One region of the Clostridium sp. JN-1 genome, then DNA from elsewhere that is predicted to be linked to it. Evidence: a T-box and tRNA genes for the amino acid it is inferred to sense, from the RefSeq annotation. Region 1 holds a T-box; the other holds one or more tRNA genes.
What was found. A T-box is a leader RNA that pairs with one kind of tRNA and senses whether it is charged. The one in region 1 lies ahead of proS (proline--tRNA ligase), so its partner is inferred to be a tRNA-Pro.
Positions count from the first base shown of each region.

Region 2: it has a tRNA-Pro gene. The T-box ahead of proS (proline--tRNA ligase) is inferred to sense a tRNA for this amino acid. The anticodon was not compared.

Region 1 is NZ_CP033465.1:806,176-821,568, reverse strand. Features, by position in the region: gene ulaG (L-ascorbate 6-phosphate lactonase) at 1-111, opposite strand, end outside; gene EBB51_RS04090 (zinc-ribbon domain-containing protein) at 404-568, opposite strand; gene hydE ([FeFe] hydrogenase H-cluster radical SAM maturase HydE) at 737-1,789, opposite strand; gene EBB51_RS04080 (UvrD-helicase domain-containing protein) at 1,848-3,992, opposite strand; gene ftsH (ATP-dependent zinc metalloprotease FtsH) at 4,036-5,865, opposite strand; gene proS (proline--tRNA ligase) at 6,021-7,457, opposite strand; T-box leader at 7,526-7,748, opposite strand; gene EBB51_RS04065 (PFL family protein) at 7,849-9,204, opposite strand; gene EBB51_RS04060 (ACT domain-containing protein) at 9,216-9,485, opposite strand; gene EBB51_RS04055 (hypothetical protein) at 9,748-10,176, shown strand; gene EBB51_RS04050 (LysE family transporter) at 10,343-11,092, shown strand; gene EBB51_RS04045 (APC family permease) at 11,194-12,546, opposite strand; gene EBB51_RS04040 (HAMP domain-containing sensor histidine kinase) at 13,196-14,569, opposite strand; gene EBB51_RS04035 (response regulator transcription factor) at 14,560-15,219, opposite strand; gene EBB51_RS04030 (lantibiotic immunity ABC transporter MutG family permease subunit) at 15,235-15,393, opposite strand, start outside.
Region 2 is NZ_CP033465.1:2,690,630-2,706,022, forward strand. Features, by position in the region: gene mfd (transcription-repair coupling factor) at 1-1,851, opposite strand, end outside; gene pth (aminoacyl-tRNA hydrolase) at 1,894-2,457, opposite strand; gene EBB51_RS12945 (trypsin-like peptidase domain-containing protein) at 2,591-3,784, opposite strand; gene EBB51_RS12950 (HAMP domain-containing sensor histidine kinase) at 3,882-5,294, opposite strand; gene EBB51_RS12955 (response regulator transcription factor) at 5,296-5,982, opposite strand; gene EBB51_RS12960 (ribose-phosphate diphosphokinase) at 6,164-7,123, opposite strand; gene glmU (bifunctional UDP-N-acetylglucosamine diphosphorylase/glucosamine-1-phosphate N-acetyltransferase GlmU) at 7,142-8,512, opposite strand; gene spoVG (septation regulator SpoVG) at 8,661-8,951, opposite strand; gene purR (pur operon repressor) at 9,050-9,865, opposite strand; gene EBB51_RS14000 (hypothetical protein) at 10,189-10,320, opposite strand; gene EBB51_RS12980 (transposase) at 10,384-10,809, shown strand; gene murC (UDP-N-acetylmuramate--L-alanine ligase) at 11,292-12,668, shown strand; gene EBB51_RS12990 (hypothetical protein) at 12,750-13,064, shown strand; tRNA gene EBB51_RS12995 (tRNA-Pro) at 13,202-13,277, shown strand; tRNA gene EBB51_RS13000 (tRNA-Pro) at 13,396-13,471, shown strand; gene EBB51_RS13005 ([Fe-Fe] hydrogenase large subunit C-terminal domain-containing protein) at 13,676-15,025, shown strand; gene EBB51_RS13010 (HAD family phosphatase) at 15,077-15,393, shown strand, end outside.

The DNA of each region.
Region 1 (15,393 bases):
ATTTCCCGGTGCTACTTTTTCATTTTCAATTTCTTCGTTAAGCCATGTTCCCCATTCCGGAAATGCATTCATAATCCAACTTTCTTTGCTTATCTCATCAATCTTACTCATTTTTTCCTCCTTAAGTAAACGTTTTGTTCATTTTTATGTTTATTTATTTGTTTAATTGAATTTTATCACTATTTATGAATTATTGCAAGCAATTTATATGAACGTTTACATTTTTATATGATTATTTGAAGTATTGTAGTAATTTAAAGTTTTTTATATAAAATAAAGGTGTACTTCATATGAAATACACCCATATTGTAACTTAGTGCAGGGAATACTAGCGGTATTCCCTGCACAAAATAAAAAGTCCTATAAGAATTAATTCTTATAGGACTTAAATTGCAAAACAATATTAACCTCTGAATCCTCTATTGTTCTGTTGTTTTCTTGCTTTTCTGCAATCAGGACATCTCTTAGGTTCATTTTCAAAACCTTTTTCTTTATAAAATTCCTGTTCGCCTTCTGTAAATACGAATTCTTTTCCACAATCTTTACAAACTAAAGTTTTATCTGCCATCTTAACATTCCTCCTTTTCTATAGAATTAAGATTTAAAAATTGACTCACATTACGCTCCTAAAAAAGAAGAAATGTTACTCATACATTAAATCTTTCCACATTAATTATATAATAATTAATGATTACATTTAGTATATCATAATTACAAAATACAGGCAATACTTAATTTAATGAAAAACTTTATTTTTAACTCTAAATCCTTTACTTGAAGCTATGCTTCTCCCAATTGATTTTATTTTAGATGTTATACATCCTCTGCAGTGTGAAGGTGTATCACTAATACATACTTTTCCAGGATAAAGTGCATATAATTTTCTGTATTCACCTTCTGTTACATTTGGCATAACTACATTTGCACCACTTTGAAGTGCAATTATTCTCCCATTTGGATTTAATGTTTCCATAGCTGTAGTTGCAGGAATGTTAGCGTCTGGTATTAATAATCTCGTAAGTGCCATAACTTTTAGACTCATTATAAAATTTCCATCACTTTTATAATTTTTCAAAGGTGTATCTTGGTTTGGTACAAATGGTCCAAGTCCAATCATATCAGCTTCTACGTCCCTAAAAAATAAAATATCATCTGCTAACGATTCAATTGTTTGATTTGGAAGTCCAACCAGACACCCTGTCCCAAGTTCATAACCAAGCTGCTTTAAATTTTTAAGGCATAATTTTCTATTTTCATGGCTCATTCCAGGATCCATATATTCATATAGTTTTTTGTCAGTAGTCTCTATCCTCATAAGATATCTATCTGCTCCAGCTTCCTTATATGCTTTATATTCTTCATAAGTCTTTTCTCCAATACTTAAAGTAACAGCTGCATCCATTTTTTTTATATTTGTTATTATGTATTTTAGTTTATCTACAGTATAGTATTCATCTTCCCCTGATTGCATAACTATAGTTTTATATCCATATTCAACTGCATTTGATGCAAATTCTATTATTTGATCTGAAGTAAGCCTGTATCTTTTTATATTAGTATTAGAAGACCTTAATCCGCAGTACAAGCAATTCCTCTTGCATATGTTGGAAAACTCTATAATCCCCCTTAAGTGTACTTCATCCCCAACATACTTATTTCTAACTCTATCTGCTGCACTAAATAATTCTTGATTGCAATCATTATTTTTAAGTATTTGTATTAATTCATCCCTGTTCAAGTCATGTTTTTGCTCTATTTTTTTTATTAAAATTAATATAGAATTATCCATATAACATGCAATTCCTTTCCTACTTACTTTTACAAAAAAAGCTTTCAAAATTGAAAGCTTAATTTGTAAGATTATATACATATAATTCATGTAGAGCTCTTGTTGCCATAACATATTTTAATCTGCCTTCACCCTCATCATGTGGTATTTGCATATTGATGAGAATAACTGAATCAAATTCAAGACCTTTGGCAAAATATGATGGAATGATTACTTCTCCACTTGAATATAATACATCTTCACTATTAAATATAGTAATATGGTGTTTCTTTTTGATACGAGATCCTAAGTTCAGTGTCTGCTGCATATCTTTACAAATTACTGCAATGCTTTCATAACCTTTGTACTTTGACTCTATAATATCATTAATTACTCCATCTGTAAGTTCATCCATAGTGTGCACTTGTTTCTCTACAACTTCTTCTCCACTTCTAATAGGCGGCAAAGTATCATTATATTTTATGTACTTATTTGCATAATTCATTATTTGCTGCGTAGATCTATAACTCTTTAATAGGCTAAAGTATTCTATATTTAAATCCTTAAATACACTTTGTAAATTGAGCATAGGAGTTTCACCTCTAATAGGTAAAAGCCTTTGATTGCTATCTCCAACTATAGTAAAAGACTTACATCTAGTGAGTTCCTTTATAACCAGAAATTGAAGCGGAGAATAATCTTGAGCTTCATCTATAACTACATGTCTTATATCTTGTTTAAATTTAATACCTTCAAGCTTTATTTTTAAATATATTATAGGTGCCAAATCATCATATATTAGTTCCTCATTAGAAAAACTATCTTGGTTAAACTTCCTGTATATATCTACAATGTCTTCATTTTCAAGCCACGATAAACTTTCTTTTACCCTCATGACTTCTTTTATAACATTTCTTATTGCATTTTTTCTCTTAAATATCAAATTATTTAACTCGTTATTTAGTTCTTCTTCTGCTAGTTTGCCCTTATCTTCTTTATACTTAGCCTCTATATTCCTTACAAGTCTATCTCTCTCATCTTTTATCTTAGAAAAAATTATTAATTTTACTTTTTTATTTCTTCTAAATAAAGGCATATATTTAAAATAGTGATTAAACATTTCTTCAATTTCATCTGAGCTTACTATAATGTTATCATAGAATTCAACATCTTCTATATTAAAATATCCATAGTCAAGTTTTTCAACTAGTGAATTTAGTTCTTCTATATAATCTATCGAACCCTTATAAATTATGGACTTATGTAGTTTTTCATCATTACTCAAAACTTTTTCCATATAATCTTTAAAATCTACAACTTTTTCATTTGAATTTATAATATCCAAAGCAAAGTCAACAAAAGTAGTTTGCTTAACACCAACTTCACCTAAACTTGGAAGTACTGTAGATATATAATCCATAAATATACTATTAGGTCCTATTATTAAAACTTTATCCTGCAAGCTCTCCCTAAAATTATAAAGCAAGTATGCAACCCTATGAAGAGCTATTGTAGTTTTTCCTGTTCCAGCTGTACCATTTACAACTATAACCTTATTCTTTGGCTGTCTTATGATTTCATCTTGTTCAGCTTGTATAGTCATGACTATATCTTTTAACTTGTCACCTGAATTTTTGCTTAAAACCATTTGAAGTATTTCATCCTTCACATCTAAACTTGAATCAAACATTCCTAAAAGTTTCGATTTTTTAATTATAAACTGTCTTTTAGCAGTGACATTAGCTTTTACCTTACCCATAGGAGCCTCATACGAAACTTCTCCAAGTTTTCCAGCATAAAATACAGAACTTATTGGAGCTCTCCAATCTACAACTATAGGTTCTTCCTCACCTTCCTTATTGAGTCCAAATCTACCTATATATATTGTATTTTCACCAAACTTATCTTTAAAATCAACTTTGCCAAAGTAAGGTGACTCTTTTAATACAGTAAGCTGCTTGAGCTTTTTGTCCATCATTTTAAATACTTCTTCTTTTGCAAAAGCTTCATGATCAAAGTATTCTATTATCTTATCTTCATCATCCTTGTACTCCTCAAGGTTCTTCTTTCTCAAATCTAGTATATAGTCTGCTATTTTTTTTCTCTTTTCAATGGAGCTCAAAACTTGCCTTTTTATTTCAAGGAATACAGCGTCAAGTCTTTTACTTTCTAAATCAAATTGACTTTTTTTCTCTAATTCCTTATTCAATTCACTATTATCCATAATACATACCTCATCATAAATTTTGACTTACCCAAAATAATAATTATTCTATGACTTCCTTATTTTCATTTATGAGTGCCATAAATTCTTCACCCATAAGAGTTTCTTTTTCAATCAACTTTTCGGATACCTTAATAAGTAATGGTCTATTTTCACTAAGTATCTTTTCAGCTCTATTGTGTGCAGTCTTTATTATATTCAAAGTTTCCCCATCAATAGCTGTTGATGTCTCTGGGCTGCAATTTTGAACAGGTCTTCCATCCAAATACTTGTTTTGAACAGACTCAAGCCCCATCATATCGAATCTATCAGTCATTCCATAGATAGTAACCATACTTCTAGCAGTTTGAGTAGCCTTTTCTATATCATTAGATGCACCAGTAGAAATACTATTAAATTCAACTTCTTCTGCAGCTCTTCCACCAAGCATTACACATATTTGATCCAGCATTTCATCTTTACTATTAAGATATTTTTCTGTTGGAAGTTGTCTTGTATAACCTAAAGCCCCCATAGTAGTTGGAACTATGGTTATCTTATGCACAGGATCTGTATTTTTCAAAAGTGCAGCTATAAGTGCATGACCTACTTCATGAAAAGCAACCTCTCTCTTTTCCTTTTCAGATAAAATTCTATCCTTTTTCTCCTTACCAGCAATAATTACTTCAACTGCTTCTTCAAGATCATCTTGAATTACTTCTGTTCTATCTTTTTTAACAGCCCTTAAAGCTGCTTCATTTATTATATTAGCAAGGTCAGCTCCTACAGCTCCAGGAGTAGATTTTGCAATGTCGGTTAAATTTACATCTTGGGATATCTTAACTCCCTTTGCGTGAACTTTTAATATTTCTTCTCTTCCTTTTAGATCGGGTCTATCTACTATTATCCTTCTATCAAATCTCCCAGGTCTTAAAAGTGCTTTATCAAGTACTTCAGGTCTATTAGTTGCAGCTAAAATTACAACACCTTTTGAAGAATCAAATCCATCCATTTCAGAAAGCAGCTGATTTAAAGTTTGTTCCCTTTCATCATTAGCTGAAACATTATTATCTCTACTTTTACCAATTGCATCTATTTCATCTATAAACACTATACAAGGAGCTTTTTGCTGTGCTTGATCAAATAAATCCCTAACTCTCGATGCACCCATACCTACAAACATTTCCACAAAAGCAGAACCAGTTATAGAAAAGAATGGAACCTTGGCTTCTCCTGCTACAGCCTTAGCCAAAAGAGTTTTTCCTGTTCCTGGAGGTCCAACTAATAGTGCACCTTTAGGCAATCTAGCTCCTATATCCGTATACTTTTTTGGTGAGTGTAAGAAATCAACTATTTCAACCAAAGACTCCTTTGCTTCTTCTTGTCCTGCAACATCTTTAAATGTTACTCCAGTTTCACTTTCAGCATATATTTTAGCAGTATTTTTACCAAACGACATAACGCCATTACCAATTTTCTTATCCAATCTTCCAAATAAAAGTTTGCCCAAGAATAGGAAAATTATAATTGGAAGTATCCAGTTTACAACAAAATTCTTAATAGTACTATTTTCCTGCGGAAGCCCTCCATACTTTATTTTTGCAGTATCCAATTTTTTAACCAAATCGGGATCATCTATTCTTTCAGTATATAAGGTTTTTTGCTTTTCATTTGGGTTAGTTTTTTTGGGAATTATTATGAGCTTATCTCTAGATATTTGAACCTCTTCTATCTTATTTTGATTTATATAGTTTACAAAATCACTATATTTTATGTGTTTGGTTCTCATATTTACCATATAATCATTTAAGACAAATACTACAATAGCTACAATAACTGCATAGTAAATTGCATACTTTATCTTATTACCACCGAACTTTTTATCATTAAACATTCCTAGCCTCCAAACTATGTATTTTGTATTTTACTACTTCTATTTTAATATAATAATGTATATTTTTCAAAACATATATTTTACAAAAAGCTAATTAAAGAATAAGCCTAAAATACTTATTCTCTAATCAAAATACTTATTTAGTTAATTTAAATTTAATATGCTCTTCCCCAATAAACCATTTTTTTAGCTTTTTTACCGCAGCATACACATGTATCCGATATATTTTCTTGTTCAAATGGCATGCATCTTGAACTAGCTCCTGTAATTTCCTTTATTTTATCTTCACATTCAGGATCTCCACACCACATTGCCTTTACAAATCCAGTCTTGTTTTCAACTACATCTTTGAATTCATCCATACTTGCTGCCGTACTAGTTTTTTCTTCTAAAACTTCTTTAGCTGCGTTAAACATTGAATTATGAATATCTTCAAGTAATTGTGGTACTCTCGTCTCTAATTCATCCATAGGAACTACTATCTTTTCTCTAGTATCCCTTCTTACAAGCACAACTTGATTTTTCTCAATATCTTTAGGTCCAACTTCAAGACGTACTGGAACACCTTTCATTTCATATTCACTAAATTTCCAGCCGGGCATTTTATCTGAATCATCAATTTTAACTCTAGCAACTTTAGAAAGTCTATCCTTAAGTTCAATAGCCTTGTCAAGTACACCAGCTTTATGCTGTGCAATTGGAACAATAATAACTTGAACTGGAGCAATTCTTGGAGGAACTTTTAAACCATCATTATCACCGTGTACCATTATTATAGCACCAATTAAACGTGTAGTTACACCCCATGATGTTTGGTGTACATACTTAAGCTTACCTTCTCTGTCTAAAAATTTCATTCCAAATGCCTTTGCAAAATTCTGTCCAAGATAATGCGATGTTGCTGTTTGAAGTGCCTTTCCATCATGCATTAAAGCTTCTAGTGTATAAGTTGCATCTCCACCTGCAAATTTTTCACTTTCTGTTTTTCTTCCCTTTACAACTGGTATTGCAAGTAAGTTTTCAATTACATCTGCATATACATTTAGCATCTGTATTGTTTCTTTTTCTGCTTCTTCTTTAGTTTCGTGTATTGTATGGCCTTCCTGCCACAAAAATTCTGTAGTTCTTAAAAATGGTCTAGTAGTCTTTTCCCATCTTACAACAGAACACCATTGATTATATAATTTAGGTAAATCCTTATATGATTGAACTATCTTAGCATAGTGTTCACAAAACAATGTTTCAGAAGTTGGGCGAATACACATTCTTTCAGTTAATTTTTCATTTCCACCTTGTGTAACCCATGCAACTTCAGGTGCAAAACCTTCTACATGATCCTTTTCTTTTTGAAGTAGACTTTCTGGTATAAACATTGGCATATACACATTTTGATGGCCAGTATCTTTAAATCTTTTATCAAGAGCTGATTGAATATTTTCCCACATAGCATAAGCATATGGACGTATAATCATGCAGCCTCTAACACTTGAATAATCTGCTAATTCCGCTTTTTTTACAATGTCAGTATACCATTGTGTAAAATCTTCATCCATTGAAGTTATTTGTTCTACTAATTTTTTTTCATTTGACATAATAAAACACCTCTTATTACTTAATTTTTAACTTTTTTCAAATACAATAAAAAGTCCCGAACCCTACAATAAGGGACCGAGACTTAAACTTACGGCGGTGCCACCCTGATTAACATACTTAAATAAAAGTACATTCACTCATAATTTTAACGATTAATAACCGCTGTATCCTACTATTACTTCAGTACAGAACTCCAAGGCAGGTTCAAAATTGTCTTTTAGGAACTTTCACCATTCTTCCCTCTCTTAAAAAAGACTTGAATTTTTACTAATCCTCTTCTTTGTATTTAAATTTCAATTTTAAAACTTATTTTCCATGATAGAGCATACAAAGTTAATTGTCAACAGTTTGATAATTAAAAATTTATTTTAACAAAATCAGATCAATTTTTTAATTTTTGAAACTGTGTATAGGTGCTGGAATTCTTCCGCCTCTTTCTACAAATTTAGCACTGCTGAATTTACTTACATTCATAATAGGACAGCGTCCTAAAAGTCCGCCAAATTCTACAGTATCTCCAACATCCTTGCCCTCGCAGGGAATTACTCTTACAGCAGTAGTCTTATTATTTATTACACCTATTGCTGATTCATCTGCAATTATTGCAGAAATAGTTTCAGCTGAAGTACTACCTGGTAATGCAATCATATCTAATCCTACCGAGCACACACAAGTCATAGCTTCTAATTTTTCAAGACACAATGAACCTACATTAACTGCATCAATCATTCCTGCATCCTCACTTACAGGTATAAAAGCTCCACTCAATCCTCCTGCGTTACTACAAGCCATTACTCCACCTTTTTTAACAGCATCATTTAATAATACAAGACCAGCAGTAGTACCCGGTGCGCCGCAGCTTTCAACACCTAATTCTTCAAGTATACGTGCTACACTGTCACCAACTGCAGGTGTAGGTGCAAGTGATAAATCAACTATTCCAAATGGAACTTCTAATCTTTTTGAAGCTTCCTTTGCTACAAGCTGACCCATTCTAGTTATCTTAAATGCTGTCTTCTTTATTGTTTCTGCTGCAACATCAAAGCTAGCACCCTTTACACGCTCAAGTGCACATTTAACCACTCCAGGTCCGCTTACTCCAACATTTATAACTGTGTCTGGCTCTCCAACTCCGTGAAAAGCACCTGCCATAAATGGGTTATCTTCAACTGCATTTGCAAATATAACAAGTTTTGCACATCCAAGTCCATTATCATTCTTTGTAAGCTTTGCAGTAGATTTAACTATTTGACCCATTTCTCTTACAGCATCCATGTTTATTCCAGCTTTAGTTGAACCTACATTCACTGAAGAACATACAAGTTCAGTTCTGCTTAATGCCTCTGGAATTGATTTTATTAGTATATGATCTCCCTTTGTATATCCCTTATGAACTAATGCTGAAAATCCTCCTATAAAATTTACACCAACAGTTTTAGCAGCTGCATCCAAAGTTTCAGCATATTTTACATAGTCAGTATCATTTGATGAACCAGCTACCATTGATATTGGTGTTACAGATATTCTTTTATGTATAATAGGTATACCAAATTCATTTTCTATTTGCTCACCTACTTTTACTAAGTTTTCAGCAGACTTAGTAATTTTATCATATATCTTTGCTCTTGCCTTTTCGCCGTCGGAATCACAACAATCAAGTAGTGATATTCCCATAGTAATAGTACGTATATCTAATTTTTCTTCTTGAATCATTCTATCAGTTTCTAAAATACGATTTATATCCATATTTGCCCCTCCTATAGTTTATGCATAGAATTAAATATTTCTTCTCTTTGAATATTAACTTCTACTCCAAGCTCTTTACCTTTTTCTTTTAAAGCTTGTTTAACTTTATCAAAAGGTGCATTCATTTTGGATATGTCAACTAATGTTATCATTGTAAAATATTCTTCCATGATAGTTTGTGTTATGTCTAAAACATTAATTTGAAACTTTTCAAGTTCGGAAGTTATGCCAGCAATAATCCCTATCTTATCTTTACCAATTACAGAAATAATAGCTTTCATTTTATTCACTCCTCATAATATAAATTAAATAAGCAAGCCACGTAAAAGTTAGCTTATTTTTTAGCAATAAACAAACAAAGGTTTAATACAATATTACAAATTTACCAAAAGTTATTAACAAAGATTATATGCCAAATAAAAGGTTTTGTAAAGTTAATTTTATTATATATTTCGATAGAGTTAATTACGTTTATATACATTGTATTATATTTATATAAATTGTATCATATAGTATAGATAAATTTTTAGGGGGAATTTGATTATGGCAGACGATGCTGAAATAAGCTCTAATGGAATTAAACAAATAGATAATTATGTAGATAAATTTTTATCTAAAATGATAATACCTAAAAGCGAAGAATCAAGTTTTAAAGAAGAACTAAAATCTAATTTGATATTTAGTGTTGAAGAACTTCTTTCTAAAGGAGTTGAGGAAGACTTTGCTTTAAGGACTACATTTAATAGATTTGGAAGTGCCGACTATACTGAAAGTAACTTAAAAGACAATAATACTAATGTAAAGAAAATGAGTAATTCCGCGAGATTAATAGGAAAATTAATCTCCATTGCACTTTGTATAATACTTATAGGAATGTTAATTGCAAAAAGCAAGTATGTACCAATAGCTGCTTTTTTGACCATTGTATTTTGTATTATATTCATGTACAAAGATAAAAAACTTAGATTTTAAGCATGACAATATATTACATAAAGTTTACGATATTAAAATATGCATCATATTGAATATATATTATGTTGAGGATAAAATTACAGTATGTGAATAAAATAATTTTATAAACTAATTTTCATTGTAAATTTTAATAGGAAATATAATATTGAAAGCAGGAAATTGCCTTATGTTTAAGAATTTCTTTAGAGGAATACTCATAGGACTGATAACAGGTATGCCATTCGGTCCAATTGGTGCTATATGCCTTAAAAATACTCTTTCATTTGGTCGTAAATATGGATTGATATCGGGACTTGGATCAGCATTTGCAGATAGTATATTTGCTGGGCTTGCTGCATTGGGATTTATATTGGTAGAAAAGTTTATCGTTTTACATGAATTTTATTTGCACATACTAGGAGGACTTGTATTAGCTAGCTTTGGTATACATACTTTTTTGAATGAAAAAAACGATAGTAAAATTAAAATTATTGAAGCTCAAACTCAATTACCAGCAAGAAGCACTTCTTCTAGTATTTTACCACTTAAAGCTTTTACTTCAACATTTTTAATAGCCCTTGCAAATCCAGCAACTATTTTTTCATTCATAGCTGTATTTACAGGACTCCATATGACATCACGAATGCAAAATAATATTGGGAATAGAATAATTATGATTCTAGGAATATTTACAGGAAGCATGATATGGTGGTTCATATTAGTTTTTACTGCTGGAAGATTTAACAGCAAGTTGAATAAAAAGAATACAATTGTTATAGGTAAAGTTTTGAGTTCAATAATAGTGTTCTCAGGATTAATTATATTTTTAGGTGCATTTAATATATTTAGAATGCGAAGGCCGCCAATTTTACATTCAAAATTATTTGAAATATTTTTCAAAATTAAAACAAGAATACCATTTCATAGACTTAGGTAAGAGGATTTTTTCTCTTATCTTTTTAAATGCAATTTTTACTGTATAAAGAATACACATCATGAAAAAAGGGCTAAATAACTTAACCCTTTTTCATATCATACTTACTCAATAGCTTTTTTATTAGAGAACACAGCACCAAAAATCATTATAATAGCAAAAACAATTAAATATGCAGCGACTGCTATCTTATGAGAAAAACAAGCGGCAATTATCATAAAAATACATCCTGCTATGGAAACAATAGGTGCTACAAATCTCTTGAATGAGCTTAAATCTTTTTCTTTCTTCATCATCGCAATAAAAATAGGAATATATGCTGCATAAATAGTAACTATAGGTAACTCTGAAGAATCAAATGAGAAAAATCCAAACCAAGGTTTTGTTAAGTTAGCACCATAGAAGTACAATAACCATATACCAGAAAGAAGCAATCCAAAAATAGATGAATTTGTTGGCATATTTGTAGCACTATCAATTTGCTTAAATATATTTGGCTTTGGTCCAAGGTCTCTTGCTGCTAATGCATAAATGCCTCGAGTACATCCAAGCATTAATCCATTTAAAGCTCCAAGACAGGAGATAACAATAAATACAAAGAGTATTGTACCACCTGCCGCTGAAAAAACATTTTGAAATGCTAATTTAACTCCTGCTTCACCGCCGGCCATCATAACTTTATTTGTTACTGATCCAGCTAATCCAACATAATATAATATATAAATTATCATGATAGCAAAGGTTCCTCCAACAAGAGCTAATGGAAGATTTCTTTTTGCATCTTTTAACTCAGCATTGATACTTGTAGCAATAATCCATCCCTCATATGCAAACGCTGTAGCAACAACAGCCGTAAATAGTGCATTAGAAGTGTTTACTTCCTTTACTATTGTTGTAAAGTTATATGAAATCATACCATTACTAATACCTACAATTGTTCCAACTACAGCCATTAAAGCTAGTGGAATAATTTTTATAATAGTTGTACTAACTTGAAATTTACCTGCTAAAACTGGTGATAATGCATTTAATGTAAAGCTTGCTATCAAATATAAGCCTGCAATTGTCATACACTCTCCACCTGTAATTGAAAATCCAAATAATACACAAGTATATCTAGCTGAAACCCACGCTAATACCGATGTCAATGTTGGATAATAAATAAGTGCCATAAACCATCCAACATAATATGCATACTTTTTACCCAAAGTAGCTTGCGCATAATCTACTACACCATTTACATATTGATATTTAGTTGCCATTACAGCAAAAGTATAAGCACAAGAAATCATAATAATACCGCCTATAACCCAAGCTAATATACCTAGAGTAAGATTCCCCCCAGTTGCATTTAAAACTTTTTCTGCTTTGAAAAAAACGCCGCTTCCTATAACACTGCCGACAACCATTGCTATAGCCATACCCAGGCCGTACCTTTTTTCTAACTTTGTTTCCATAGTTAGCCCCCTTTTTGATTTATTAATGTTGTATATATTTTACATTCTTCTGCAATTTAAAACTTTAGAATGATAAAACAATACTCTTAATTAATGTTTAAATGCCCCAATTCGACTTTTTGTTGTAACACAGAAGTAACTATTGTGAATCTTCTATCTTAATTAATAATATGCAGATAGATTGAAATTTACAACGCATAAGTAACTATTGTAAACCTTTTATGTTATAACACTTTTTCAATTTTCATAATATTTAATATTTTCTGACTTAAGAACAAAGGCTTAATTTGTCTATTAAAATTTTGTATACTGCATTTGTTTATTTCTTATAATAACATCATTTTATAAGTAAATGCAATATGTTTCAAAATATTTTGTATTATAAGTTTATTGAAACTTAATTACCCCATAGGTTTATAATAGTTCAAAATAAAAGTACCCCTGGGGTACTAGTTACTGCAGTTCATCGTAAACTTTTTTAGACAATTGGGAAATAAATTCATCATTTTCTCCTTTAGTCATAATTGATATTATATATGGATTATTTGCATAAACTACTGCCGCATCATGATTGTAAGCTCCGTTTATACCTATTTTATGAGCTGTCTTTTCATCAAAATAATAAGTTAGCTTATCTGAAACTTTTTAATTATTTTTTATTTAACGGTATTTTTAAAACTACTCTTGCGCCGCCAGTTTCCTCAGAATTTGATAATTCCATAACTCCACTATGCATTTTTATAAATGAATTTGTAATAAATAGTCCCATACCATAATGATTCTTTGAATTTCTGCTCTTATCACCCCTGTAAAATTGTTCTGCTGCAGATTGCAATTCTTCCTTTGAAAATCCCTTTCCGCTGTCTTCAATTACAAATTCTAGGACTTTTTCATGTTCACGAATTTTGAAGATGAGTTTGCCATACCTTGGAGAATACTCAATTGCATTTGAAATAACATTCATAATAGCTCTGTACAAAAATTCCTCGTCTGCATAGAAAAGTTGTGGTATATTTTCCGCTTTACTTATAATTTCAAGATTTTTTTCAGAAGCTAAAGCCTTTTCCTTATCCATGATTTTTTCAAAAAATACTTTAGTTTCTATTTTAGCTGGTTTTAAAATGAGTGTATCCTCTGACTTTGTCATATCAATAAGCAGCCTTAAATATCTTTCAATTTCATCTGCACTTTTTAAAATGTAATCGTCATACTTTATATTATCTACTTCTCTGCTGTTTTCTTTAATTAATTCTGCATTTCCCTTTATGATGGTAAGTGGTGTCTTTATATCATGTGCTAGTGCAGAAATTTGATTTTTCCTTGACTTCTCCATATTCCACTGCTTTTCTAAAGAGTCCTTTAGAGCATTTTTCATGTCATTCAAAGAATCAATAACTTCTTCAATTTCACGAATACGAGAATGTTTTGATTCAAATTCAAGGTTCTTCCTTTTTATATTGTCAGTTACCTCCATTAAAATTTTTATTTCCTTGGAAAGGTATCTAGCAAACATTGCAGCTAGCAGCAGTACTTCTCCTGTAAAAAGCAAAAAAAACAGGGCTATTCCAAATAGCTTGGCATTCGCAAAATATTTTTTTAATAATGGACTATCAAATTGTGCTCTAATTGAATATTTAACAATACAAATGCCATCTTTTCTATTAAATAATTTATAATGACGATCATCAAGCATACTATTTTGATTGTTCTTCGCATCAATCCATACTTGTTTAGATTGTTCAACTGTAAAATTTCCATAGAGCATCCTGCCGTCTTTATTGTACACACCATAACTGCATCCCTCAGGTATTAGATTCTTTGTCACCTTATCTGCATTTAAAATTATACTGCTATTTTCTTCAAGCTTTTGCTCAGAGTAATTGGCAGGTAATATAATATGCTTTTCAATCATCATAATAAATAAAAAGGAATACACTGCTATAAGTAAAATTGTTGCAAAGCCAAAGCATAAAATATACCTGATAAATATACCTCTTAAAGTTTTCTTAGCCCTTAAACCCATTTGTATCCAATCCCCCAAACTGTTTCAATTGGAGAACAACTTACTTTTCCAAACTTTGCTCTTATATTTTTTATATGTTCAACAACAGCTGAACTATCACTTTCCCCATCAAAACCAAATACAGCTTCGTATATCTGTTCTTTTGAAAATACTTGTCCATGATTTATAGCAAGGAATTCACTAATTTCATATTCGCTCTTTGTCAAAGGAATAGGCTTGTCTTCTACAAATGCTTCTTTTGCTAAAATATTGAACTTTACCCCAGATACAATAAAACTATTATGCTTTTCCCTGTGTTCTCTTCTAAGGTGTGCTGCTACCCTTGAACGCAGTTCGTTAAGTCCAAATGGTTTTGTAATATAATCATCGCCGCCCATTCCAAGTCCTTTTACAATGTCTTCTTCCATGGTCTTTGCCGTCAAAAACAAAATAGGACAATCTACTAAGTCACGGATATTTTTACAAAGAGTGAATCCATCTATATTGGGCATCATAACATCGAGTAAAATCAAGTCATAATCCGAGCACTTTTGAACAGGAAATGTTGAAAAATCACTTACAGCAGTAACTCTATGCCCCTCTCTTGAAAGTGCTGCTTTTATAATTTCAAGAATACCTTTTTCATCATCAACTGCTAATATATTTGCCACATTTATCACTTCCTTTTAATTTTCACTTCTTCCTTCAAAATAGTTATACCATAAAAAACTTATTAAAAATAGCAATATAGTTGCAGCTAAACAACTATATATTCCACTTTGAAATTCATTCATTAAAAATAAATGCTTAACTTTACTAGTTTTTAAATTAATATAATAATCAGG
Region 2 (15,393 bases), 910 kb from region 1:
TTGCCATACAGTATCCTTTGAGAATTTATATCCCTTTACAGTTGATCTAACAGCATAGAGTTTAACTAAGTCTTCCGCTATTTCTTCTATAGATTTCTTAACCTTTCTCTTTGCCTTAGCCCATTCAGATCCTCCAAGTTTATTTATCTTAGGAGCTTTTCCTTCTGATCCTATATACTTTTGTACTAAATCCAATTGTTCTACAGGTACATATAACTTATCTTCTGAATCATACATAAGCTCTAGATAATCTTTCTTATGCCCCTGCAGCTCTAATTGCTGTATTCCCTTATATACTCCTATACCATGGTTTACATGAACTACGTAATCACCAGGTTTAAGTTCTGTAAAACTCTTTATTTTACTTACACCTTTTTTAATAGGTTTGCTGCGAGTTTTTCTCTTAGCTTCCCCAAATACTTCTTTATCTGATATAACTGACAATTTCAACTCAGGATACTCAAATCCATTTAACTGACTTCCAAAAGTTATTACAACTTCACCCGGCTCAATATCATGTATTACATCTTTATATGTACTATTTATATCATTTTCTCTTAAACTATCAACAAGTCTTTCTCCCCTTGGTCTTGTACCTGCAAATATAACAATTTTATAATTTTTATCCTTTTTTTCTTTTATGTCCTTTATCAGTAAACTCATTTTGCCGTGATAATTATTTAATGTTATTTGAGATATATTTAGTATTGTTTCAGGCTTTAACACTTTTCTAGACTTGGATATTGAATCCAAAGTTATAATCTGTTTTTTTTCTAATACCTCAAGTATATAATTTTTATCTAACAAAAGCTTACTTTGTTTTGACAAAACATTACCTTGCTCTAAAAAGTGCTTATAATTTTCTTCAAATTCATAATATACACTTTCTAACTTTCCTACACACCTTTGTACATCATCTATTATAATAAAATAATTTTTAATGTAATCAAAAAATGACGAAGTACTATCATAGAAATATGGAAGGAAACTATCAATATTTTCAAAACTCCAATTTTCCTTTAGCAATTCCAAATTTCTATTCATGACATTACTTATATTTTCTAAAGCTGATTTTTTGTTATTAGACTTTAGCTTTTTAACTGCAAACTTCAAGTCGCTTTCTATTCCAGTATATCCTTTCTTTATGAGATCTTCATTTAATATCATTTCCTTTGCTGGAAATACCTCTATGTTGTAAACTTTCTCAATACTTCTTTGAGATTCCAAGTTTATATTCCTTATAGAATCTACTTCATCTCCAAATAACTCCATCCTATAAGCTTCAGCAGAAGTAGGACAATAAATATCCATTATTCCGCCTCTTATAGAAAATTGCCCTTTACCATCAACTAGTTCAACTCTTTCATATCCACATTGTATAAGTTTTTGGCTGAGTTTTTCAAGGTCAATTGTATCCCCAACTTTAATATTGAATGTGTAATTCTTATAGAGTTCAACTGGAATATATGCTGAAGCTAAAGCTTCTATACAAGTTACTATTATTTTCTTATCATCTTCAAGTATATGTTTAATTATCTTTAGTCTTTCCCATCTCAAGTCTCCAGATATAGCATCTATATTATAAAATACTACTTCTTTTGTAGGTAAGTAACATACATTAGGCACATAAGTTGACAAATCTTCATATAATTTTCTAGCTTCAACATTACTATGTGTAAGTATTAAAATAGGCTTGTCTATCTCATCATACACTCCATCTATTATATAACTTCTACCAGATTCTGAAGTACCATATATACTTATTGGGAAATTACCTTTTTCTAAACTATCTATTAAAATTTTAAAATTTCTACTATTAATTAAAGGCTTTAAAAGTCCTTGTAGTCTCATTGTAACCAACCACCCTATAAAATTATCAAAACTTAAACAAATTTACATTGTAATTCCATTAAACTTGTTCATAGCTTCGTCTGCGCCTGATTTAATTAAGCATTCTACTGCATCTACTGCTAGATCAAATACCTTTTCTAATCTTTCTCTATCATCTTTTGAAAACCTTCCCAAGACATGAGAAACCAAGTCTTGTTTAGGCTGTCCTATTCCTATTCTAATTCTAGGAAATACTTCAGTATTTAAATTGTATATTATATTTTTTATTCCATTATGTCCACCTGCACTCCCATGATTTCTTATTCTCATTCTTCCTATATCTAAATCTATATCGTCATATACTATAATTATATTTTGGCTGCTAATTTTGTAAAAGTTAACTGCTTCTATAACACTTTCACCACTTAAATTCATATAGGTACTTGGCTTTAACAAAATAACCTTTTCGTTACCAACCCTACCTTCACCATACATCCCTTTAAATTTTTCCCTATTAATTGATATATTATACCTCTTACTTATTAAATCTATAACATCAAATCCAACATTATGCCTCGTATGTGAATATTGACTGCCTATGTTACCTAATCCAACTATTAAAAACATTTTTTCACTCCTCAATCTATGACACTATAAAATTTATAAATCAAACTTAATTTATGCAGCATAATGTGTTGGTAGCTACTTAAAAATAATTATACTTTAAGAACTATCAACACATATATAAAAATTGATTTTATTATTTATCTTTATTATTTACCTCTAAGAGGACAATATTTATTTGCACTGCTTTTTTATTTCTCAATATTTTGCAGCTAATTGAATCTCCTACTTTATGTTTATCTAATATATCAGCTATATCTTCAAATCTAGAAACTTTCTTATTATCAAGTTCCATTATTATGTCTGTAGGTTTAATTCCAGCAGCCATGGCTCCACTTCCTGGAATTACTTCTTTTACATAGACACCCTTAATACTATTTTTCTCTGATACCACACTTTGACCATATATTCCAAGAGAAGGCCTTGGTATTTTTCCATAATCCATTAAAGATTTGATTATATCCTTAACTTCATTTATAGATATAGCAAATCCCATACCTTCAACATTTTGATCCGATCCCATTTTTAAACTATTTATTCCTATTACTTCTCCCTTTTCATTACAAAGTGGTCCGCCGCTGTTTCCAGGATTTATTGCTGCATCCGTTTGGATAACTTTATATATTGATCCTCCATATTGTATCTTTCTATTCAATGCGCTTACTATACCCGCAGTCACAGAACCTGCAAATTCCTGCCCCAGCGGATTTCCAATTGCAATAGCTAAATCTCCAACCTTAATTTTAGAAGAGTCTCCAAATTTAGCAGTTGGTAAACTTTTAGCGTCTATTTTTACAACAGCCAAATCAGATCTAGGATCCGTTCCAATTATACTTGCATTTAAAACTTTTCCACTTGGCAATTTAACTGTAACTTTAGGTTTTCCTTCAATAACATGATAATTAGTAACTATATAACCATTAGAATCAAATATTATTCCAGAGCCGCTGCTGCAAATGTCGCCGCTCTTGGGTTCTGAAAATCCATTTTCACTGCTATTTATGCCCACAACAGTAGGACCAACTATTTCTGAAACCTTAGTTATAGGATTTTCAAGTTTACTTGATGTATATTTAGCCTGACTGTCTTCACCCTTAGATCCAGTTAAAGATTGATTCATAGGGACATACATTTTACTGTAATACTTCTTAACTATATATGCTCCTGAAATTCCTCCTGAAACTGCAGCAATTAATACAGCAACTATACTATAAAGAACAATCTTCATTCTGAACTTTCTTCTATTATTAGTAAACTTTATACTGCCATTATTAGCATCTGCACTTTCCAATTTTGTATCCTTAACCTTTTTTAATTTATTACCATTCATCAGACTGTACCTCATAAAATATTATATTTACATTCATTATAATATATAATGATAATAAAATACTTTTAAATACATATGAACAAAGTGTAATTATTCTTTAAATCCTTCTTAAAGTAAATGTAAACATCACTCCTTGAGGCTCCTTATTGTCAACCCATATATCTTCTCCAAGTTGAGTCAATATACATCTCACTATTGGGAGTCCTAATCCTGTACTTATTTTTGATGTTCTTGACTTATCAACCTTGTAAAATCTATCCCATATATGCTTCAAATCATCTTCTGATATATTAGGTCCATCATCATATACAGATATAAACGCTTTTTCTCCTTTTGTTTTGCTAATAATTTTTATATTAGAACCATTTCCTATGTATTTTATAGCATTATCTATAAGATTTGTTACCACTTGATTTATTCTATCACGATCTGCTGCAACAAATAGACTTTCATCTTCCATAAGAACATCTACATTTAACTTTTTTTCTTTGATTTTAGGTTCAAACTTTATTACACATAACCTAATTACTTCATTTATATCAATTTCTTCTATCCTAAGTCTAAATTGGCCTGATTCTATAGCTGATAAGTCAAGCAAATCATTTACTAATCTAGTCAATCTTTGAATTTCTTCATATGTAATGGATAAATAATAGTTTTGCTTATTAGTTGGTATGACTCCATCTAACATGCCCCCTATAAATCCCTTTATTGATGTTATAGGTGACCTTATCTCGTGTGACACATTTGATATGAATTCTCTTCGATTTTTTTCAACTTCTTCTAGTGAGTCTGCCATTGAATTAAATGATTTTGCAAGTTCTCCTATTTCATCTTTAGACTTTACATTTACCCTCTTATCAACATCACCCTTTGCTATTTTATATGCTACATGATTAATTTGTTCCAATGGTCTTATTATTATTCTCTGGGAAAAGTAATAAATTACAATACATGAAATTACAATAGCAAATATAACAGAAATCCAAATTATATGATACACCTTTTTAAGTGGGTCTTTTAGTTCATTTATTGAAGTGTGCATCATTATTGCACCCTTGAAAACTCCTTCATCTGAAAAGACAGGTATTTCATATGTATGAACTGGAACCTTAAATATACTTACATATACTCCTTTTTTTTCAATTGGCTGACCTTCTCTTAAACTTTCTAAGTCACCTGTAAGCATTTGAGTTCCTATAAGATCTTTATGTGCATTATTTGAAACTGCATATACATAGCCATAACTATCAACTAGCCATATATCTGCTGATAGATAGCTGCCTATGTTCTTTAAGGTTTCATTCATTTTATCTGTTAAAATATTTCCCTGCAAATACTGAATTGCTGCTTCACTTATAAATTGGGATTCTGTCGAAAGTTGACCTTTCCTCTGATCAAAATAATATTCTTCAAACCAGTACGACAAAAAAGAAGCTGTCATTATAAAAGTTATTGATATTATTACTGTAAATGTTGCAAGAAGCTTAGAAAATAAGCCCTTTCTCATTTTACTTCACCTCAAATTTATAACCAACTCCCCAAACTGTTTCTATTTGCCAATTAGATCCTCCTTGAAGCTTTTCTCTAAGCCTTTTTACATGAACATCAACGGTTCTTGAATCTCCTGGATAATCATATCCCCAAACTTCACATAAAAGCTGTTCTCTAGTAAACACCCTGTTTTTATTATTAGCTAAGTAATACAATAATTCGAATTCCTTTGGCGGCATTTTAATTTCTTTCCCATCATATATAACTGTATATGAATTTATATCTATCATTAATTTTTCAAAATTCAATACTTCTCTATTTTCATTATCCATATTGTATCTTCTTAAAACTGCCTTTATTCTTGCAAGCATTTCCTTTGGTTCAAAAGGTTTAACCATATAATCATCTGCTCCAAGTTCTAATCCCAGTACTTTATCAAAAGTTTCACCTTTAGCAGTAAGCATGATTACAGGTGTTTCATAATCTTTTCTAATCCACTTAAGAACATCTATACCATCAACATGTGGAAGCATTATGTCCAAAAGTACTAAATCCGGCTTATATTCTAAAAATACACTTTGTGCTTCTTTGCCATCATGTGAAACTTTAGTATCATAACCTGCACTCTCAACATACATTTTTATAACTTCACATATATTTTCGTCATCGTCAACTATGAGTATCTTCCCTATAGATCCTTCCATTTAAATTTACTCCCCTCCATTTAAATCATTAGAATATATTAACATATACATCTATAACTTATCACATATTATATATATTCTAAATAGTGAAATAAAAATTTGCATTTATTCCACTAAAATTCATTGTATATCCTAAATATAAAATATGAGCATGCAGATGACTTTCTGCATGCTTTTAGTCTTATTCTTCAAATAATTTACTTACTGAAACATCTTCGTATATTCTCTTTATAGCTTCTGCAAATATAGGAGCTACTGATAATATTTTAAACTTATCAAGCTTCTTTTCTTCCGGTAAACTTATTGTGTTGAGCATAACTAATTCTTTTAGTTTGGATTCCCTTATTCTCTCAATAGCTGGGCCGGACAAAACAGCATGTGTACAGCATGCATATACTTCTTTTGCACCCATATTAATTAATGCATTAGCACCGTTTGTTATAGTGCCTGCAGTATCTATCATATCATCTACTAGTATAACAGTTTTATTCTTTACATCTCCAATAATATTCATTACCTCAGATACATTGGCCTTAGGTCTTCTTTTATCTATTATAGCAATTGGTGCCTGCAGCTTATCTGCAAACTTTCTAGCTCTTGTTACACTCCCTAGATCAGGTGAAACAACAACTACATCATCCCTATCTGCAAATCCATTTTGTTTAAAGTATTTTGCTAAAATAGGTGCTCCAAGTAAATGATCCAATGGTATATTAAAGTATCCTTGAATTTGGGATGCATGTAGATCCATTGTAAGTACCCTATCAGCCCCAGCTGTAGTTAAAATATCTGCAACTAATTTTGCTGTAATTGGATCCCTTGCCTTAGCCTTCCTGTCTTGTCTTGCATAACCGTAATATGGAATTACAGCTGTTATTCTTCCTGCTGATGCCCTTTTGAAAGCATCTATCATAATTAAAAGTTCCATTAGGTTGTCATTTACAGGATAATCTGTTGATTGAATCACAAATACATCTGTACCTCTTACTGTCTCTCCGATATCAACTGATATCTCTCCATCACTGAAAGTTGAAACCTTTGCTTCTCCAACTTGTAGTCCTAGTGTGTCAGCTATTTCCCTAGCTAAATCAAGATTAGAGTTACCTGCAAAAATTTTAATGTTTTTACCATGGGTTATCATTGTTAATCCTCCTAAAACTTATTTCTTTAGTCCTTTTTTTTCTACCCAACCTTCTATGTTCCTTTGTTTGGCTCTTGCAATTGCTAAAGCTCCTTCTGGAACTTCTTTTGTTATTGTTGAACCTGCAGCTATATATGTATTTGATTTAACAGTAACTGGAGAAACTAAGTTAGTATTACAACCTATAAAAGCATGATCTCCAATTATAGTTTTATATTTTGCTTTTCCATCATAATTTACAACAACAGTTCCGCATCCAAAGTTACATCCACTGCCAACTTCTGCATCTCCAATATAAGTTAAGTGAGATACTTTTGTATTGTCACCTATTGTTGATTTTTTAATTTCAACAAAGTCACCAATTCTAGCTGACTTTCCTATAACAGTTTGCGGTCTTATATAAGCATACGGTCCGACTGTTGTATTATTTCCTACTTCACTATCTAAAATAACAGAACTTTGTATTGTTACATTTTCATTTATGACACTATTGTCAATTCTTGAATTAGGATATAGTATACATCCTTCTTTTATTATAGTTGCTCCCTGAAGTACATTACCTGGATATATTATAGTATCATTTCCTATTTGAACATCCATATCTATATATGTATTAGCAGGATCAATTAATGTAACGCCATTTTCCATATGTTTTTCATTTATCCTATTTCTCATAACCTTTTCAGCTTGTGAAAGTTGAACCCTAGAGTTGACTCCCATCGTCTCTTCAAATGGTATTGAGAAACCGCCTATTCTTTCACCGCTTGATTTTAAAATTTCAATTACATCTGTTAGATAATATTCTCCTTGAGCATTACTATTATTTAATTTATCAATACTTAAAAGCAAACTTTCTATATCAAAGCAATACATTCCAGAATTTATCTCTTTAACTTTAAGTTCTTCTTCATTACAATCTTTGTGTTCTACAATTTTGCTTACTTGTTCACTTTCTTCTCTTATTATTCTGCCATAGCCATCTGGATTATCTACAATAGATGTAACTACAGTTGCCTTATAATTACCTTTTTCGTGAAAATTAAAAAGCTTACTTATAGTTTCACATGTAATTAGTGGTGCATCTCCAGTAAATATTGCAACTGTTCCCTTTTTACCACTTAAAAATTCCTTAGCGCACATAACTGCATGGCCTGTACCTAGCTGCTTTTGTTGAAATGAATAACTTACATCTTTTTTTGAGGTAGCTTCTTTTACTTTTTCTGCTCCCTTACCAATTACAACATCTATATTTTCAACTTCAGACTTTTTAATAGCATCTATGACTACATTTACCATTTCTTTCCCACATACTTTATGTAATACCTTTGGGATGGAAGATTTCATCCTTTTTCCCTCTCCTGCTGCCAATATTATAGCACATTTATACATTATAACACCTCTTTGTATACTTTTTATAAATAGTATAAAAAAACATCCCTTAATATTATATTTTATATATAACATATTTTCAACCTTATGATGTAACTTTATATCAACTTAGAGGGATAATAAAAAGGAGTGATATCACTCCTTTTTATTATCCCTCTGACTTTTCGTCAGAAACATTTTCTTCACTTTTTACTTTTTCATATTCTTCTAAAATTGACTTCTGAATTTTTTCTCTTGTTTGAGTATTAATTGGGTGTGCAATGTCCTTAAATTCTCCATCAGGAGTCTTTCTACTTGGCATTGCTATAAAAAGCCCATTTTGACCCTCTATAACCTTTATATCGTGAACTACAAATTCGTTATCAAAGGTTACCGAAACTATAGCCTTCATTTTACCTTCGGCTGCTATTTTTCTAACTCTAACATCTGTAATTTGCATATAAACCACCTCCAAGATGCTTATGTATATATTATTCTCTATAACATATGATTATCCTCCTTATTTTTAAAAAAATCAATAAGTTTTTTGAAAATTTATTATTTAAAGAATCTAGAAGGATATAACAGAGATTCACCCTTTTCATTGACACCTTTAAAATCAACTATAGATACATAATCATGTATTAGTTTCCTAGGTGTCTCCATGTTATCTATTAAAACACCTATTCCCAAAAGTTTGCTTTCAAATTCCTTTAGTAGATCAATTATGCCCATCGCAGTTCCTCCAGCTTTCATAAAATCATCTATAAATATACAGTTGCTATTCTTATTTAATGATTTCTTGGATAAGGACATATTCTGTATTCTACCACTAGAACCAGATACATAATTTATGCTCAATGTAGATCCTTCTGTAATTTTCGTTTCACGTCTAGCAAGTACTAATTGAACGCCCAGCATTTTAGCTACTTCATATGCAAGTGGTATACCTTTAGTTTCAACAGTTATCACATAATCTACATCTTTAGTTATAAAGGCTGAAGCAAGTATCTTACCTGCTGTGTGAATTATCTGCGGATCAAATACTATGTCAGTTACATATAAAAAGTTCCCTGGTATTATTCTATCCCTACTTTTCAAAATAATACATAATTCTTCAGCAAATTTCCTACTTTCTTCCTTGGACATACCACAGACATATTTAATGCCTCCTGCTGCACCGGATATAGTGTTAATTTTGCCCATATCAAGTTTATTTAAAGTATCTTTAATAACTACTAAGTCTTCACTTATTGTTGACTTAGCTGCATTAAACATATTAGTAAACTTGTTTAAGTTTATAATTTTGTTAGGATTTTCCATTAAAGTTTTAGTTATTGCAGCTACCCTCTGGTTTCTAGTAAATTTCTCCATTATACCACCTATCTATATAAAAATTTTTTTTACGAATAATATCAAATAAATTTAATCTATTATTCATATTTTATTCTAAAACATAAATAATATCAATACACTTAAAAAGAAACAGAGGACAATTGACAGAGAAGGAGGATTTTTCTTAGCTTCGCTTACGAAAAATCTTTAATAAAAAAAAGCGGCTACAGCCGCGTTATTTCGCTTCGCTCAACTTTTTTTGGGCGCAGCCCTTAACTATGCTGCTTTATTACTACTTTTCTTATTATTACATTTTTATATAACTATACTTTTTATGCGGCAGCATATTAATGTTTTTCACTTTAAAACTCATATGTTATTTCATAAACACCATCATATTTTTTTGACCTCATTATAACCCCGCATTTTTCACAACTAAACGTAGATGGTTCAATTATATTCTCATCATCTATTTCATCAAATATTTCAGCCACATCTTTTGGTATATATTCTTCTACTTCACAATTCTCATATTTAAGTTCCTAAAAATAAATAAAATAGTAAAAAGAAAAAGCAAGACAGGCTATATAAGTGAAAAAATAATTTATACTTCTGAGGATTGCAGTAACTGTGATCATAAGATCAAATGCATAAAAGGAGATAACTGCAAAACACCATTAGAAGAAAGAGTTAAAAATCTTGAGACTTCAAAGCTATTCAACATGCTTAGCAAAGAGAATCTTGAAAGAATTGTAAGCAAATCAGGCTGCGAGTTGAGAATGAATCGAAGTATTCAAGCCGAAGGCTCTTTTGCAGAGATAAAACAGGATATGAGATTTCACAGATATCTAAGTAAAGGTAAAAAGAATGTTTTGGCAGAAAGTGTTCTGTTAGCAATGGCACATAATATAAATAAGCTGCATAATAAAATTCAGTCAGATAGAACTGAAACACATCTTTCTCCATTTAAAAAAAGTGCATAATTTTAAAATTTTAAAAACTCTGCAAATCAAAAAAACCTAATATCAAGAGTTTTGAGGTGCACCATTTTTTAAATATTGAACTCATTTGTCCTTAAAGTATCATAAAAGTTTCCGTAAAATACCTAAAAACGCTGCCACGTTAGCAAATTTTTTTATGCTAATGCGACAGCCCCTTTTTTTTATAGACAATAAAATTCCAGTAAAAATTCTATTTTTACTGGAATTTAAGTGCTAAACCTCTGAGTTAGCAATGTTTCGCTTAAGCGAAACGAGCTATCAAAAATTTAATTAAAGATTTTTCGTAAGCTAATCTTACGAAAAATCCTCCTTAATTGTCCTCTGTCCTCTGTTTTTAGTATTGTACTATTTCATTCACTCATTGTATTATTTGATATATATAAATAAAAATTTATTAATAATGTTTTTTTGAGTAGTTTTTGTATATAATTAATAAATAGAGTATTTAAAAGGAGCTGATTTAGGTGTCGTTTGATTTTATTAAAGACAAAGACAAGACAATACATTTTATAGGAATTGGTGGTATAAGTATGAGCGGTTTAGCTCAAATTCTGTTAACAAGGGGTTTCAATGTCTCCGGATCAGATATGAAAGCCTCACCTGTAACAGATAAATTAGCCTCAATTGGTGCAAAAATATATATCGGTCAATCGGAGAATAATATAACAAATGATATTGATTTAGTAATATACACAGCAGCTATATCTAAAGATAATCCCGAGTACGTTAAGGCTTTATCTTTAAATATCCCAATTATGAGCAGAGCTGAACTCCTAGGTCGTATAATGAAAGGTCATAAATACAATGTTGCAGTATCTGGAACTCATGGTAAAACTACTACAACCTCTATTATATCTCATATATGCTTAGCTGCTAACCTAGACCCTACTATATTAGTAGGGGGACAATTAGATGCTATAAATGGTAATGTACGTTCAAGTAACAGTCAATATTTTATAACTGAGGCATGTGAATACAAAGGTTCTTTTTTAAAGTTTTTCCCATACATTGGTGTAATATTGAATATCGATGCAGACCATCTTGATTATTATAAAGATATAGATGATATACAAAATGCTTTTATAAAGTTTGCTAAGCTTATTCCTAAGGATGGCTATTTGGTATGCTATGCTGAAGATAAACGAATGGATAAAGTTATCTCAGAATCCAATTGTAATGTAATAACTTACGGCATAGATAAAGGAAATGTTACATGTAAGAATGTACATTTTAATGAAAAAGCTTGTGCTTCATTTGACGTATGCAAAGATGGAAATGAGCTAATGCACGTTCAGTTAAATATTCCGGGCAAACACAATATATTAAATGCACTAGCAAGTATTTGTGCTTCGCTTTGCCTTAATGTATCCAGCGAGAATATAGTCAAAGGTATTGCAAACTTTAAAGGTATACACAGAAGATTTGAACTCAAAGGTGTTAAATCCGGTGTTACTGTAATAGATGATTATGCACATCATCCAACAGAAATAAAAGCTACATTAAGTGCAGCAAATAATTATCCACACAAAAGAATTTTTTGTGTTTTTCAACCTCATACCTACTCTAGAACACTAAATTTATTTGATGAATTTACTAAAGCCTTTGATAATATTGACGAACTTATACTTGCAGATATATATGCTGCAAGAGAAAAAGATACTGGAGTCGTTAGTTCAAATTCCCTAGGAGATAAAATAAGAGAACGAAACGTTAAGTGCTCTAACTTTCACAGCTTTGAAGACATTGTTTCATATTTAAATGAAAACTTAGAAAACGGCGATTTACTTCTTACAATAGGTGCTGGAGATGTATTTAAAGTAGGAGAAATGTATTTAAAGTAAACTTAATTTAAAAATATTTATACGTGTAAAATCCTCCAGTATGGTAATAATATTAGTAGTTACCTTATTGGAGGTGTTTTTATGAGAAACTTTTTAATATCTGCTGGTGTAGATATCATATTCATCTTTGCATCTTACTTTTTATTTCGAGCAGTAATTAGAGGTCCTCTGCGCCATAAAATGTATGAAAGATTTTTTAGCTCTTTTGCTAAATTCGTAATTTATATTTTTTTATTATCTGCAATCATAACTTCTATCGCAGCGTATATCCTCTACAGAACTCGATATATTACTTATGTAAATATAATAGCACCTGCACTTGTATCAATACTAGTAGGTTTCTTTATGTCCTTGGTTCCAACTAAAGGCATAAGTGATGAAAAAGATAAAGCTTAGTTTAAATAAATTATTAAAAGAAACTGTCTTAAATGATAATCTGCATTTTAAGACAGTTTTTAATCCAATTGATACCACTTTTTTAATTTTTGTATTGATTTTTTCGTAAATATAATATATAATATTCATGTACTCATCGGGGTGTGGCGCAGATGGGAGCGCGCGTGGTTTGGGACCATGAGGTCGCAGGTTCAAGCCCTGTCACCCCGACCAATAAGTTACGTATAAAAGGAGTAAACAAAAGTTTACTCCTTTTATATTCAATTATGCTTGACATATATAGGTATAATTGCTAAATTATAATTATACTAAATTTATATCATAGTTTAAACGGGGTGTGGCGCAGATGGGAGCGCGCTTGCTTCGGGAGCAAGAGGCCGCAGGTTCAAGCCCTGTCACCCCGACCATAGTGGTAAATGAATATACCACTTTTTTTATACTTTAAATTCAACTGCTAACGTTCTTTAAATTATGTTAACTTTTTATAATAACTGCAGAATTATATAACTTCAGGATAAAAAATTACTAATTATCCATAATAAACTCATGAACAGTATAAAACTTTTCTAAAATGGTTCTACTTTTAAAAATTTATAAGGATGTGTTTTATCATGAAAGAAAATTATGAAGACTTGTTTAAAAGTTTAGCTGAATCTTATGTTAATGGTAACTTTGAAGATTGTGTAAAACAAATTTTAAGTAAGCCAAACATTAACAAAGAATATCTTAGTAATGTTATATCTTCCTTATGCGGCATTAAAGTTGATTTTACCAAAGACTTTATACATGATTTAAAAAACGCCATATCTAATTATAATCCAAACCATAAAGTAGTTGAAAAAATACGATACTGCAGTGCAGACTGCAAAGGTACCAATAATGGTAGTACACTTTGTCAAAGTTCGTGTCCATTTGATGCAATATTCATAGACAAAGATAATAATAATGCCTATATTGATGGATATAGATGTACAGATTGTGGTTTCTGTGTCGAAGCATGTCCTAGCGGAAGTATTCTTGACAAAGTTGAGTTCATTCCTCTTATTGATATTTTAAAAAGTAATAGTCCGGTCATTGCTGCAGTAGCTCCTGCAATTTCAGGTCAATTTGCCAATGCAAATATTAATCAATTGAGATCCGCTTTCAAAAAGTTAGGATTTACTGATATGATAGAAGTTGCTTTCTTTGCTGATATGCTAACTTTAAAAGAGGCTGCTGAATTTGACATTCATGTAAATAATGAAAAGGACTTAATGATAACTTCATGCTGCTGTCCTATGTGGGTTGGAATGGTAAAAAGAGTTTATAAAGACTTAATTAAATATGTATCTCCATCAATTTCACCTATGATTGCAGCTGGAAGAGTTTTAAAAAAACTAAATCCTGATTGTAAAGTTGTTTTCGTAGGACCATGTGTTGCAAAAAAAGCAGAAGCAAAAGATAAAGATCTAGCAGATGCCATAGACTTTGTACTTACATTTTCTGAATTAGAAGACATATTTAATGTATTTAACATAAAACCTCAAGATTTAAAAGAGGATATATCTTCAGAATATGCATCAAAAGGCGGAAGATTATATGCCCGTACTGGAGGAGTATCAATAGCAATAGGTGAAGCTATAGAACGATTATTTCCTGAAAAATACAAACTGCTTAAAACAACACATGCTAATGGAATAAAGAAATGTAAAGAAATGTTATCAAAAGTTCAAAAAGGAGATATACATGCTAACTTCATGGAAGGAATGGGATGCATCGGCGGCTGCGTTGGCGGACCAAAGGCAATAATTCCGCGGGAAATTGGGAAAGAAAAAGTAGATGAGTTTGCAGAAAAATCATCTATAAAGGTACCCATTGACAGTAACTGCATGATAGAAATATTAAATAAAATAGGTATAAAATCTGTAGATGATTTTAAAGAAGACAATGCTCAAACAGAAATTTTTGAAAGGGAATTTTAAATAAATTTAAACTTAAAACCTTTAGTTTAATTGGATGGAGGGAATAATTTTATGTTTGAAAATATAAAAGCTGCCATTTTTGATATGGATGGAACTTTAATAGACTCTATGTGGGTCTGGGATAAAATCGATGAAGATTTTTTAAAGAAAAGAAGTATACACATACCCCAAGGTTTTAAAAAAGGACTTGATAAACTAGATGCTGGGCAAGCTGCAAAATACTTTAAAGATACTTTTAATTTAAAAGAAGGTATAAGGGAAATTGAAAAAGAATGGTTTGATACTGCCCTTTATGAATATTCTAATAATGTCAAATTAAAACCTGGAGTAAGGGAATTTTTATTGTTATTAAAATCTAAAGGTATTAA